3 regions of the Stenotrophomonas sp. As-7 genome follow, and region 1 is predicted to be linked to each of the others. Evidence: predicted binding sites of a transcription regulator. Region 1 holds the regulator's gene; each other region holds the start of a gene.
The links. The regulator FliA, encoded in region 1, starts transcription of late flagellar genes. The targets are predictions, from matches to a motif close to TAAAGTTTNNCNNNCNNNGGCCGATAA.

Region 1 (4,485 bases):
GCGCCACCTTCGGGAAGCGCGAGAACACCTTGCCGACCGGCTGCATGCGGGTGCGCATCACCGCCGACTGCAGGCGCGCAGTGGCGATGTCCAGCGTCGACACGGCGCGGTCCAGCTCTTCATCGCGCAGGCGTGCGCGCAGCGTCTTCAACCGGTTTCGTGACAGCACCAGTTCGCCGATCAGGTTGACGATGGCATCCAGGCGCTTGGTATCCACGCGCACGGTGTGTTCGGCTTCGGCGACGGGCTTGTTGGGCGCCGGCTTGCTGGCAGTTGGCGGGGCAGGCGAGGGCGCCGGTCGCGGTGCCGGTGCGGCGACAACCGCTGCGGTGGCGTTGCTGCCCGGGGCGGCGCCACCATGCAGCTGGTCGAGCAGCGCCTCGAACTCGTCTTCGCTGATCATGTCGTCGGCTTTCTTCACCGCCGGTGCTACGGTCGTCGGCGCCTTGCCGCCGTGCAGCTGGTCGAGCAGGGCCTCGAATTCGTCGTCGGTGATCAGGTCTCCAGCGCCCGCATTCGGCGTCGCGGCCGAAGGTGCAGCCGCGCCACCGCCATGCACATCGAACTGGGCGACCAGTTCGGGCGGGGCAAAGCCGGGCTCGGAACCCGATGACACCGCGTCAAGCATCGACTGCAGGTAGTCCAGTGACTGCTGGGCGGCATCGAAGTGATGCGCCTGCAATACGGCCTGGCCGGCACGCACGGCGCCCAGCGCTTCTTCAGCGGCGTGGCACAGTTCGACCATCGCGGTGATGCCGAGGAAACCTGCGCCGCCTTTCAGCGTGTGGTAGCCACGGAACACCGCGTTGAGCTGTTCATTGTCCTGCGGTGCCTGTTCCAGCGACACCAGCTGTTCGCCAAGGCGATCCAGGATTTCCTGGGCCTCGATGATGAAATCGGCAGTGATGTCGTCGGCTACCGCGCCCATGGTTACAGCCCCAGATCCGACAACAGGTCGTCGGCGTCGTTCTGCGAGACCGCATGGCGGTCCAGTCCCTTCAGTGCCGGCCCGGCCAGTTCCGGGTCGGTGCGATGCTGTTCCGGCGGCAGGCCGAGCGCGCCGAAGCCTTCGTGCACGCGGCGGACGATGCCGACCACGCGACGGATGATCTGTCCGGTCAGGTCCTGGTAGCTCTGGGTCAGGGCGATCTCGGTGAGGTTGTGGCGGATGCGGTCGAGCTGCACGTCCTGGCCCGGCTGCAGGCCATCGGCGCGCAGCTGTTCGGTCAGGCTGCGGCACTCTTCGGCCAGGTCCAGGGTGCGATGGGTGGCCTGTTCGGTCATCGCCACCACGTGATCCAGGCGCGCGCAGGCGTCGTCAAGCTCGCCGGCTTCATCGGGCACGGTCGGCAGTTCGCCCAGCGCCTGGCCCAGTTCGCGGGCCAGCCGCGAAAGGCCGCTCATCATCGGCTGGGTGCGTAGTGCGACCAAGCCGTCGATGCGCTGGCGCCAAGCCGCTTCGTCGCCGGATTCCAGCGCGTCCAGGGCTTCCTGCAGGCGCAGGGCGAGGGCACTCTTGTCGACCGTGGTATCCATCAAGCGCTGGCCGCCAGGCGTTCGAAGATCTTGCCGAGCTTCTCTTCCAGCGTCTGTGCGGTGAACGGCTTGATGATGTAGCCGTTCACGCCGCTCTGCGCTGCCTCGATGATCTGCTCGCGCTTGGCTTCGGCGGTCACCATCAGCACCGGCAGGGTCTTCAGCTTGGCATCGGCACGGATCGCCTTCAGCAGTTCGATGCCGGTCATCACCGGCATGTTCCAGTCGGTGACCACGAAGTCGAACGGCTGGCTCTGCAGCAACGACAGCGCGGCATGCCCGTCCTCGGCTTCGGCGGTGTTGGTGAAGCCCAGATCGCCCAGCAGGTTCTTGACGATACGACGCATGGTCGAAAAATCGTCGACGATCAGGATGCGCATGTTCTTGTTCAAAGCAGAGTTCCTTTGTTGATCAGCTCTCGAGGCCGGCGTCGGCCGCCTCGAAAATCTTCAGTCGGCCACGCAGGCGCAGGACCGCCTGGCCGTGGATCTGGCAGACCCGCGACTCGCTCACGCCGAGCACTGCGCCGATCTCCTTCAAATTCAGTTCCTGCTCGTAGTAGAGCGACAGCACCAGCTGTTCGCGCTCGGGCAGGTGGCCGATGGCATTGCCAAGCTCGCGGCCGAACTCGCCGCGTTCCAGTACCTGCTGCGGGGTCGGGCCGCCCTGGGCGACGGTGTCCAGCTCGCCCTGGTCTTCAATGCGCGACTCCAGGCTGAGCACCTGCCCGCGCGAGGCATCCTCCATCAGGCGCAGGTACTCGGGCAGCGGCATCTCCATCGCGGCGGCCACTTCGGTGGCGCTGGCGGCGCGGCCGGTGCTCTGCTCCAGGCGGCGGATGGTGGCAGCAGCGTCGCGGGCACGGCGGTGCACCGAACGCGGCACCCAGTCGCCACGACGGATCTCATCGATCATCGAGCCGCGGATGCGGATCGAGGCGTAGGTCTCGAACGAGGCGCCCTGGTCGGCGTCGTAGCTGCGCGACGCTTCGATCAGGCCCATCATGCCGGCCTGGATCAGGTCGTCCACTTCAACGCTGGCCGGCAGGCGCGCGGCCAGATGGTGGGCGATGCGCCGCACCAGGTCCGAGTGCTGGGCGATGACCTCATTGGCCGCCGTGCGCTGGACCTCTCTGTACTGGGCGGCGCCTTTCATGCGGCCACCCCGCGCTGCTTGATGATGCGTTCGAGGAAGAACTCGACGCCACCGCGCGGCTCGGTCGGTGCCTGCCAGCGGGCGGTGCGGCGGGCGATCTCGGTGATCGCCAGCGCCGACGGGCTGGACGGATAGGCCTTCACCACCGGCTGCTGGCGCTGCACCGACAGGCGCAGCCAATCGTCCTGCGGCACGCAGCCGAGGTAGTTCAGCGAGACATCGGCGAGGAATTTCTCGCAGACGCGGGTCAGCTTCTCGTACAGCACGCGGCCTTCGTTGGGGTCGCGCACCATGTTGGCCACCACCTGGATGCGGTCCACGCCACGTTCGCGCGACAGCACCTTGATCAGGGCATAGGCGTCGGTGATCGAGGCCGGTTCATCGCAGACCACCACCACGGTGTCCTGCGCGGCCTGGCAGAAGGTCAGCACGCCATCGGTGATGCCGGCGGCGGTGTCCACCACCATGATGTCCAGCTCGCGCTCCAGTTCGGAGAACACGTTGACCAGGCCCACATGCTCGGCCGGGGCCAGCTCGGCCATGTGCCGGCGGCCGGACGCGGCCGGGACCACCAGCACGCCGTTCGGGCCTTCGATGATCACATCATCCAGGCTGCAACGGCCAGCGACCAGGTCGGCCAGGGTATTGGTGGGGCTCAGGCCGAGGATCACGTCGATGTTGGCCAGGCCGAGGTCGGCGTCCAGCAACAGGGTGCGTTTACCCATGCCGGCAAGCGCCACGGCCAGGTTGGCCGACACGTTGGTCTTGCCGACGCCGCCCTTGCCGCCGGTCACGGCAATCGTGCGCACAGGGCCGAGCGGCTCGCTGCGGGTCGCCGTCAGCGGGAAGGTGGTGGTCAGCTTGGCGTACTCACGCGACGGCATGGTTCAACTCCGGGTTGCAGGGCATATCGGCCGCGCGGCGCAAATCTTCAAGGCGAAGTACAAGATTGGCTGCACTGGCCCGGTGCAGGTCGTCCGGGACGTCCTGGCCATCGGTCACCCAGGTGATCGGCAGCTTGTGGTCCACTGCCACCGACAGGGCGTTGCCGAAGCGGCCGGTCTCGTCCAGCTTGCTCAGCACCAGGCCCTGCAGGTTGGCCGCGCCGAAGCGGCGCACCACCTCGTCCATGTCGCCGAAGCTGGTGTTGGCCGGCAGCACCAGCAGGGTGCGGACCTGGCGGGCGGCGCGCAGCCACTGCAGCTGGGCGGCCAGTGCACGGTCGCGCGGGCCCAGGCCGGCGGTGTCGATCAGCACCAGCTTGTAGTCCTTCAATCGCTCCAGCAGCTGGTCCAGGTCGGTGCCGCTGTTGGCCTCGTGCACCGCGATGCCGAGCTGGCGGCCGTAGCCGTACAACTGTTCACGGGCGCCGATGCGCATCGTATCGGTGGTGACCAGGGCGACATCGCGGGCGGCATGGGCTTCAGCGAAGCGCGAGGCCAGCTTGGCGATGGTGGTGGTCTTGCCGGCGCCGGTCGGGCCGACCAGGGCGATCACACCGCCTTCCTCCATCGGATCGACCGGGGCGATCGGCAGCTTGCGCGAGATCAGCCCCAGCATCAGGCCGCGGCCACGATGCGCTTCGGTTTCCAGCGGAATCTGCATGGCCACGTCGCGGGCGATGCCGGCGTCGAAGCCGTACTCGTCCATCAGGTCCAGCGCGGTTGCGCGCACCGGGCAGCCGCGCAGGCGCTCATCGGTGAAGCGGTTCATTTCGCGCTCGATCACCTGGCGCATGCCGGCCACTTCCTGGCGCAGGTGGCGGATCTCGGCGTCGTCGGCAACCAGAGTGAG
Region 2 (4,485 bases), 1.8 Mb from region 1:
GCGGTGCCTGCTGGCGGAACACCTCGCGCAGGCGGCCACCATAGCTGCCGATGAACACATCGTTGGCGCGCACGCTGAACGTACGTTCCAGGGTGGCCATGTCGACCTCGCGGCCGGCATTGAACACGCGGTGTGCCTGCTCGATCACATCGCGCACCTGCTCACGCAGTTCCAGCGCGCGTGGCGTGGGGGCAAGCCCACGGCCGGCGCGCACCAGCACCGGATCACCCAGGGCCACGCGCACCCGGCCGAGGGTACGGCTCATCGCCGGCGCACTGAGATTCATCCGCCGCGCGGCGGCGGCCACGCTGCATTCGTCGATCAGCACATCCAGTGCCAGCAACAGGTTCAGGTCCGGCAAGGGCATGGCAGTCTCCGTAAATGCGATGACTCTACTGCAATCCAGACCAACCAGAGTTGCGTCCTGCGCACGCATTGACTGCGGCGCACGGCATGGGTGCGCGCGACGACATGCGCGACCATCACCGCCCTGCAAAGGAGCTTTTCATGTTCAACACCCTGCTGGTCGCGCTCGATGGCGGCCCCCAGCACGACCGCGTGCTGGACCTCGCCGCCGCCATGGCTGGCCCCCGCAGCCGTCTGCACCTGCTGTGCGTGCTCGACCCCGAATTCGCACTGGCAGCAGATGCCAGCGATGCCGACCGCCGCGAATATCCCGCCGCCGCCCGGCAGCAGGCACATGCCGAAGCCGTGCTGGCCGACGCCCTGGCCGAGCTGCGCGAGCGCGGCGTGGACGCCATCGCACAACTACCGTCCGGCGACCCGGGCGAAGTGATCAGCGCGCAGGCGCGCCGCCTGCAGTGCGACCTGATCGTCATCGGCCACCGCCATCTGTCACGCCTGCAGCGTCTGTTCGAGCCCTCGGTCGGGCAATGGACCATCGACCACGCGCCCTGCCCGGTGCTGGTGGAAACGCGCGATCCTTAGGTACTCCCGGCATGGCCTCACGTTCCCCCGTATTTCCCACCCGCGTGAGCTATCGCGCCTTCGGTCGTCAGTTCAGTCGCGGCGAACAGGCCCTGCTGGCTGCGCTGCGACAACTGGGCGACCCTGCGCTGCAGGCCGAGGGCGTGCTGCAACTGGCCGCACTGGGCCTGGATGCCGAAGGTTGCGACGCTTTCCGTGAACTGCTGCCATTGCTGGCCACGCCGCATGCACCGATCGAACTGCTGCCGGCCGGGTCGCCGTTCATTTCCGCCAGCGAACTGGACCTGCTGGTCTGCCTGCTGCGCATTGCGCAATGGCGGCACGCACGCCCACGCGAGGACGATGTGCTGGCACCGCTGCGTCGCCAACTGGCATCTTGTGCGGCGGCGGTGCACGCCACGCCGTTGACGTTGCGGCAACGGTCGCTGTCACCAGTGGGCCTGCGCCTGCTGGATCCGGCCGGATGGCTGCGCCAGCGCTGATCGGCTGCACACCTTTCTGCCGCGGCCGTGGCGCAGACGTGCTCAACAGTCCAGCGTGCCGTGCGCGCCCCCGTGGTCGTCCAGCACGTGCGCGTGCAGGATCACCCGGTTGCGGCCTGCACGCTTGGCCGCGTACAGCCCGGCATCGGCATCGGCCAGCAACTGTTCGGCGCTGGCCAGCGCCGGCGGATGCAGGTAGCCCACACCCACGCTGATGCTGACCGGGCCTTCCGGCAGTGGCAATGCTTCCACCGCCTCGCGCAGACGCTCGGCCAGCGCAAGTACACCCGACAGCGGGCTGCCGGGCACGATCACCGCGAACTCCTCACCGCCATAGCGCGCCACGCTGTCGGCCGCGCGCCCGGCGGTGGCCTGCAGCACCGCAGCCACCGCCTGCAGGCAGCGGTCGCCGGCGGGATGACCGTGCTGGTCGTTGAATGCCTTGAAATGGTCGATATCCACCAGCAGCAATGCCATTTCGCTGCCGCTGCGGCGCGCGCGGTTCCATTCGGCCAACAGCAGCGTATCGAACTGACGGCGATTGGCTACGCCGGTCAGGCCATCCTGCCGCGCCAGCTGATCCAGGCCCGCCTGCCGTTCCAGCAGATCGATCTGCAGCAGCGTGCTGCGCAGGCCGAAGCCCAGTGTCGCCACCACGAAGCCGGTCACGGCCAAAGGCCGCGCGTGATCCACCACCAGAGTGCCGACCACCAGCAGCAGCAAGGGCAGGATGATCGGCCCACCCGCCTGCACCAATCGCAGCAGGCGGGGATGCAGCACGAAGCCCGGCGCCGGTGCCTGGCGCAACGCCAGCAGCGCCAGCAGCAGGAACGGCAGGTCGATCAACAGGTCGTTGTAGGCACCGAACGACTGTTCGGAGGTGTAGTGATTGATGTAGAACGCCAGCAGCAGATATGACAATGCGTACAGCGCCAGCGCGCGGTAGAAGCTGCGCCGTTCAGGCGCGTCACCGGCGACCCACCGCACCACCGCGAAACCGGCGATGCACAGGTTCTGGATGTCGAACATGCGCTGCATGTGGGCCATCGCCTGGTCATCGATGTCGATGCGGTCGGCGAAGGACTGGGTATGCACGAAGAACAGCACGCCCAGCAGCGCGGCCATCACGCCGTCGATCAGGCTGATCATCCGGCGTTCGCGACGGGCGCGGGCCAGGATGAACACCAGTGGCACGCCGTACAGCACATACAACAGCAGGCTGGCGCGCGGGGTGATGTCGGACCGTCCGGCCCCCAGGGCGTCGGCCATGTTGAAGGCCATGCCACCGGCCCAGAGCAGCAGCGCCATTGCAGTGGCCCGCCAGCCCAGTGCAGCGCGGTCGCGTTGGCCGCGCCACAGGCAGGCCGCGGCGGCCAGCAGAGGCGCCGCGGTCAGGAACACGAACGATCCCCCACCGGCCGTACCCGGCCAGAACGCCACGACCACGCCATGGCAGATCACGAACATCAGCGCCAGCACAACCAGCATGCATCCCCCATGCGCAAGGCCGTATGGCGGCACGATAGCGCGCCGCCACGCCACAGCGGCGTGATCCACTGCAGCAAACTGGACTGTTCCTGCACCGCCAGGTAGTGCCGGCCGCTGGCCGGCAACCTGCAGTTCCGTGTTTCCCTGGGATTGCCGGCCAGCGGCCGGCACCACCGGAGAGCCCTCAGGCGTTGAGGGCGCGGGCGTGGTGGGCGATGTGCTCGCCGATGAAGCTGGCGATGAAGTAATAGCTGTGGTCGTAGCCGGGCTGCAGGCGCAGGCTCAGCGGATGACCGGCGGCATCGCAGGCCTGCTGCAGGCGCTGCGGCTGCAGCTGGGTGTGCAGGAACTCATCGCCCTCGCCTTGGTCGACCAGCAGCGGCAGGCGCTCTCCGGCATTGGCCACAAGCTGGCAGGCATCCCACTGCGCCCAATCGGCCGGGTTGTCACCGAGGTAGGCGGTGAACGCCTTCTGTCCCCACGGCACGTGAGTGGGCGCGACGATCGGCGAGAACGCCGACACGCTGCGGTAACGGCCCGGGTTGCGCAGCGCGATCACCAGTGCACCGTGGCCGCCCATCGAATGGCCGCTGATGCCCCGCGCATCGGTAGCCGGGAAGTTCGCCTCGATCAGCGCCGGCAGTTCCTGCGCTACGTAGTCGTGCATGCGGTAGTGCTTCGCCCACGGCGCACGGGTGGCGTTGAGATAGAAGCCCGCGCCCTTGCCGAGGTCATAGCCCTCGGCATCGGCCACGTCATCGCCGCGCGGACTGGTGTCCGGGGCGACGATGATCACGCCGTGCTCGGCCGCGTAGCGCTGAGCCCCAGCCTTGGTGATGAAATTCTGCTCGGTGCAGGTCAGCCCGCTCAGCCAGTACAGCACCGGCAGCTTCTGGCTGGCGGCCTGCGGCGGCAGGTATACGGCGAACTGCATGTCGCAGCCCAGCGTGGTGGAGTGATGGCGATAGACGTCCTGCCAACCGCCGGCACAGGCGCGGTGTTCGATGCGTTCCATGATGTTCTCCTGCGCGGCGCGTCAGCGCACGCGTGCTTCTGGTAGATGCCGACCTTGGTCGGCTTATCCACGCACGGCGTGGATGCCTTTGTTGATCAGTTCGTCCAGCTGCGTCAGCAAGCGCAGCAACGGCTCGACGCCAGGCTGGCCATCAAGATTGCGATATGCCGCCGCTGCCACGCTGCTGCGCGGCGGCCACTGGCCATCAGCGCGGGCCTCGTGCAGACGCGGCAGGAATACCTGCCCCAGCCACTGCTCGAACGACATGCCATCGTCGCTGCCGAAGGCCGAGGTCACCGCACGCGGTGGCCCCACTTCACCCACGACCCAGCCCAGCGCGCGCAGCGCCTGCTCGATCGGGGCGACCAGGGCCGCGCGCGGGTCTTCCGCACGCGGCCGACGCAGGGCATCCAGCCAGCCCATGACGCGCCTCAGTAATGGACCACCGAACGGATCGACTTGCCTTCATGCATCAGGTCGAAAGCTTCGTTGATCTTGTCCAGGTCCATGGTGTGGGTGACGAACGGCGCCAGCTCGATATCGCCCTTCATC
Region 3 (4,485 bases), 760 kb from region 1:
GGCCCGGGGTCACGATCCAGCGTTCGCCCAGGTAGATGTTGTCTTCCACGTAGACAGCGGTGGTCTGCGCATCGGACTTGCCGCGTGCGCGGTCGGCCGAAAGGCCCGGAATGCCACCCCCGCTGCTGCTGGACTGGCTCATGGAATACGGATCGGTCAACCGGCTGTCGAGGTATTCGAAGCCCAGCGTCCACACGTTCCCGGCGCCGCCGAGGGTGGTCGGGAAGCTGGCCTCGCCGTCCAGCTGGTAGTTGCGCAGGCGCGAGGTCGACCAGTCAGCGCCGTTGAAGCTGCCCTCCGGGCCACCGGCCAGGCCTTCGTTGATGCGCGAATTGTTGACCCCTTCCACCGCTGCCGTCAGCCGCGAGCTGACATCACCCCAGCGTCCGCGATGGGTGATCGCGCCGGTGGTGCGGTACATGCGGTTGGTCTCGGCCTGCTGCTCGGCCAGCGCGGCCAGGTCGACGCCGGTAGAGGTTCCGGTGGTGCTGACCGCACGGTCGCCGGCATAGATGTTGCCCTGGCGGCTGGTGCCGGCCTCGAATTCGACCACCTGGTTGGCGCTCACGTCCCAACGCAGCAGCGCGTTGACATCGCGGTTCTTGACGCCTTCGCGGCCCGCCGGCGGTACCGCATTGGCGCCGGTGGCGAAGTTGCGGTTGAGATCCAGCGAATCGGCATCGGTCTTGTTGAGGTTGCCGTACAGCCGGAACGACAGCGTGTCGGTCATCGGCCCGCTCAGCTGCAGGCCGACGCGCTCGCTGCCACCTTCGGCACTGTGTTCGGGCACCAGGCCGTACAGGTCAACCGCGCCGGTCAGGTCGCCGGTCGGGCGCTTGGTGATGATGTTGACCACGCCACCGGATGCACCCGAGCCATAGCGCGCCGCCGCCGGGCCGCGCAGCACTTCGATGCGTTCGATCATTTCCGCCGGCACCCAGTTGGTATCGCCACGCGTGTTGCGCTCGCCACTGCGGCCCATGCGCACCGCGTCGCGTGCACCCACGCGCTTGCCGTCGATCAGGATCAGGGTATTTTCCGGCCCCATGCCGCGCAGATCGATCTGCCGGTTGTTGCCGTACTGTCCCGACGCGCTGTTGCCGGTCAGATTGACGCCGGGCATCGTACGCAGCAGCTCGGCGATGTCGTTGACCGGCGGTCGCTTGGCGATGTCTTCAGCGGTGATGGTGGAGGTGCCCAGCGCCTGCCGCGCGATCTGAGAGGCGGTGACATGCACGGTATCGATATCGGTGGCATCGGTTTCCGCATGTGCGGTAACCGCGGCGCCGGCCAGCAGCGCGGCGACGGCAAGCGCCAGCGGGCGCGGTGAAAGAGTGTTTGCAGGCATGTTCTGGACCTTCTGGCAGGGCAGCGGAAGCCTCTGGCATAGGGCACGAGGCGGCGACGGGGGAGGCGGAACGATCGCTGCGGGACGCCCGCAGGTCGGTTCCTGCCGTCATTTTTTCACAAATGCGAGTGATTCTCAAATGCGTCAACGCATTGCGGCATCGGCCGGCATGTGCTCTGCCCGCGTTTTTCGGCCTGCATGGCGCTTAAACTGGCTGGCTTACCTGCCATCAACCGTCGACAGCTGCGGCCGATACCGTGGTCTGTTGTGCGCCGCTAGAGATCGACGTGGATACACCCCAACTGGACGAAGCCAGCCAACCGCTGGCCCAGGCCTGGCAGCACTGCCTGCTGCAGGCTGGCCCCGCCGCCGCCGCACTGCTGCATGCCGTGGCCGCCGACGCACCGCCAATGCTGGCGCAGCGCTTCTACGAGGTGCTGCTGCAGGACACGCGCGCACGCCGCTTCCTGTCCCATGAACAGGTCAAGCAACGCCTGCAACCGGCGATGCAGCGTTGGCTGGCGCAGCTGCTGACCACCGATGCGGATGGAATTGCCGCTACGGTCGCCGCACAGCGGGTGATCGGCGATGTGCATGCGCGGGTGGGCATTCCGGTTGATCTGGTGACTCGCGGAGCACGCGTGCTCAAGCACGAGTTGTTCGTGCGCCTGCGCGCCGACGCCCATGACAGCGACACCGCTTTCGCCGCCATCGATTGCCTCAGCGCGATCATGGACATCGCCATGGAGGGCATGACCCTGGCCTATACGCATGCCCGTGAGCGCTCTTCGCGCACGGATGCAGCGTACCGGCTGTTCTCACTGGTGCAGAACGTCAGCACCGAGCGCGAGCGCCAGCGCGCCCTGCTGCTGGATTGGGAAAACAGCCTGCTGTACAACCTCGCCGGCCATGCGACAGGCGCCGACAACGCGAGTCTGGCGACCTCGGAATTCGGCCTCTGGTTCACCCACAAGGGTATTCCCAGCTTCGGCGAAAGCAGCGAGACACAGCAGGTCGGCCAACTGATGGCACGCATCGACAGCAGCCTGCAGCGCGCCACGGATGAAGATCCGGCACGGCGACTGGCGGCCCTGCCGGCGATCCGCGAAGACCTCGCCACCATCCGCAACCTGATGACCTTGCTGTTCGAACGCATCGGCGAACTGGATGCGGGCAGCGATGCGCTGACCAACCTGCTCAACCGGCGCTTCCTGCCGACCGTGCTGCGCCGTGAGATCGAATTGTCCACGCGCAACCACACGCCATTCGCGCTGCTGTTGCTGGATCTGGATCATTTCAAGGCGATCAACGATGGCCACGGCCACGACGCCGGCGACCGCGCGCTGCAGCACGTTGCCGCCCTGCTCGGCCAGCAGACCCGTGGCAGCGACTACCTGTTCCGCTACGGCGGCGAGGAGTTCGTGGTGGTGCTGGTGGCGGCGAGCGAGTCGCAGGCGGAGGTGATCGCCGAAAGCCTGCGTCGGCAGATCGCACAATCGCCGATCTCCCTGCCGAATGGACAGACGTTGGGGCTGACCGCCAGCATCGGCGTGGCCGGACACGATGGGCATCCCGATTACGAGCGGCTGATGGCGCGCGCCGACGCGGCGATGTATGCCGCCAAGCGACAAGGCCGCAACCGTGTGGTGGTGGCCGACGAAGCACTGCCCGAGGCACCCGGGCGACGCGCGCTGCAACGTTGAGCCTGCAGCGCGCGCGGTAGGGCATCGAACAGCGTCGGCGCTACCGGGCGGCCTTACGCAAAATACGCCACGTCGCCCACCACGCCAAGCCCAGCAGGGCGATTCCCGCTCCCAGCGCGCACACCGCCGGCCACCCGTAGCGCGCCTGCATCCAGGTGCCTGCGGCAGCGCCCACACCGCTGCCCACCGCATAGAACAGCATGTACAGCGCCACCAGGCGCCCATGCTGTTCGGCCGGTGCGCGCAGCAGCAGTGCCTGGTTGGACACATGCAATGCCTGCCCGCCCAGGTCCAGCACCACCACGCCCAGCAGCAACAGCGCCAGCGACTGCGGCAGGCCCAGCAGCGGCGCCCAGGCGACCAGCATCAACAGCAGCGCGCCCAGGCTCACCCGGTGGGCAAAACCACGATCCATCCAGTGCCCGACCCGCGCCGCCAGCAGCGCGCCGATGATGCCAGCCAGGCCCAGCGCGCCGATGCCAGCGGTCGACCAGCTCAGGGGCGGCGCCGACAACGGCAGTGGCACCGCCGCCCAGAACACATTGAGACCAGCAAACAACAGCAGTGCCAAGGGCCCACGTTCGCGCAGTGCCCGATCCTGCAGCAGCATCTGGACCATGGAGCGCAGCAGCTCGCGCCACGCCGGCGCCACTGCAGGCACCTGCACGTGCGGCAGCCGCCGCCACAACAGCAGCGCCAGCGCTGCCATCAACAGTGCCGACAGCAGGTACACCGCACGCCATCCCGCCACGGCGGCGACCGCGCCGGACACCACGCGTGCCGACAGCAGGCCGATGAACACGCCGCCCTGGACCATGCCCACCACCCGCCCGCGTTGCTCCGGTGCAGCGAGGTTGGCGGCGTAGGCGATCAATCCCTGGGTCAGCGCCGTCCCCAGCAACCCCGCCAGCAGCATGCCCGACAGCAACCATGCGGTGTTGCGGGCGGCGGCCAGCCACAGCAGCGCCACCACCAGCGCCAGCAGTTGCACCCGCAGCAGTCGGCGACGGTCGCCACGGTCGGCCAGCGGCAGCAATCCGAGCAGGGCCAGCACGCTGCCGGCCTGGGTGGCAGCCAGCAGTGCACCGGCCACCGCGGCATCCAGGGCGAAATCGTGGGCCAGGCGCTCCAGCAGCGGCTGCGCGAAGTAGACGTTGGCCACGCTGGCACCGGCAGCAATGGCGAGCAGGCCCAACGGCGGGCGGGACAGCGGAGGCATCATCATTGTGGTTGCAATTTGAAACTAAGTGCACGGTAGCGCTACTGGTTTTAAACTGCAACCACAATCGAGGACGTTCCCCATGCACGCCAACAGCCCCTGCCCCGTGGCCCGCAGCGCCGATCTGCTTGGCGACCGCTGGGCGTTGCTGATCATCCGCGATGCCTTCGATGGCATCAGCCGCTTCGGCGATTTCCAGCGCAGCCTGGGCGCGG

Region 2: the regulator FliA is predicted to act here: its motif matches at 3,023-3,049, upstream of QP457_RS18185 (GGDEF domain-containing protein).
Region 3: the regulator FliA is predicted to act here: its motif matches at 1,578-1,604, upstream of QP457_RS06915 (GGDEF domain-containing protein).

What each region holds. Positions count from the first base shown of each region.
Region 1 is NZ_CP127405.1:2,228,414-2,232,898, forward strand. Features, by position in the region: gene QP457_RS10325 (chemotaxis protein CheA) at 1-928, opposite strand, end outside; gene QP457_RS10330 (protein phosphatase CheZ) at 931-1,536, opposite strand; gene cheY (chemotaxis response regulator CheY) at 1,536-1,928, opposite strand; gene QP457_RS10340 (RNA polymerase sigma factor FliA) at 1,948-2,691, opposite strand; gene QP457_RS10345 (P-loop NTPase) at 2,688-3,575, opposite strand; gene flhF (flagellar biosynthesis protein FlhF) at 3,562-4,485, opposite strand, start outside.
Region 2 is NZ_CP127405.1:3,985,308-3,989,792, forward strand. Features, by position in the region: gene QP457_RS18170 (LysR family transcriptional regulator) at 1-367, opposite strand, end outside; gene QP457_RS18175 (universal stress protein) at 508-948, shown strand; gene QP457_RS18180 (hypothetical protein) at 960-1,430, shown strand; gene QP457_RS18185 (GGDEF domain-containing protein) at 1,473-2,918, opposite strand; gene fghA (S-formylglutathione hydrolase) at 3,103-3,933, opposite strand; gene QP457_RS18195 (YqcC family protein) at 3,997-4,356, opposite strand; gene QP457_RS18200 (S-(hydroxymethyl)glutathione dehydrogenase/class III alcohol dehydrogenase) at 4,365-4,485, opposite strand, start outside.
Region 3 is NZ_CP127405.1:1,473,013-1,477,497, reverse strand. Features, by position in the region: gene QP457_RS06920 (TonB-dependent siderophore receptor) at 1-1,348, opposite strand, end outside; gene QP457_RS06915 (GGDEF domain-containing protein) at 1,636-3,051, shown strand; gene QP457_RS06910 (MFS transporter) at 3,092-4,276, opposite strand; gene QP457_RS06905 (helix-turn-helix domain-containing protein) at 4,353-4,485, shown strand, end outside.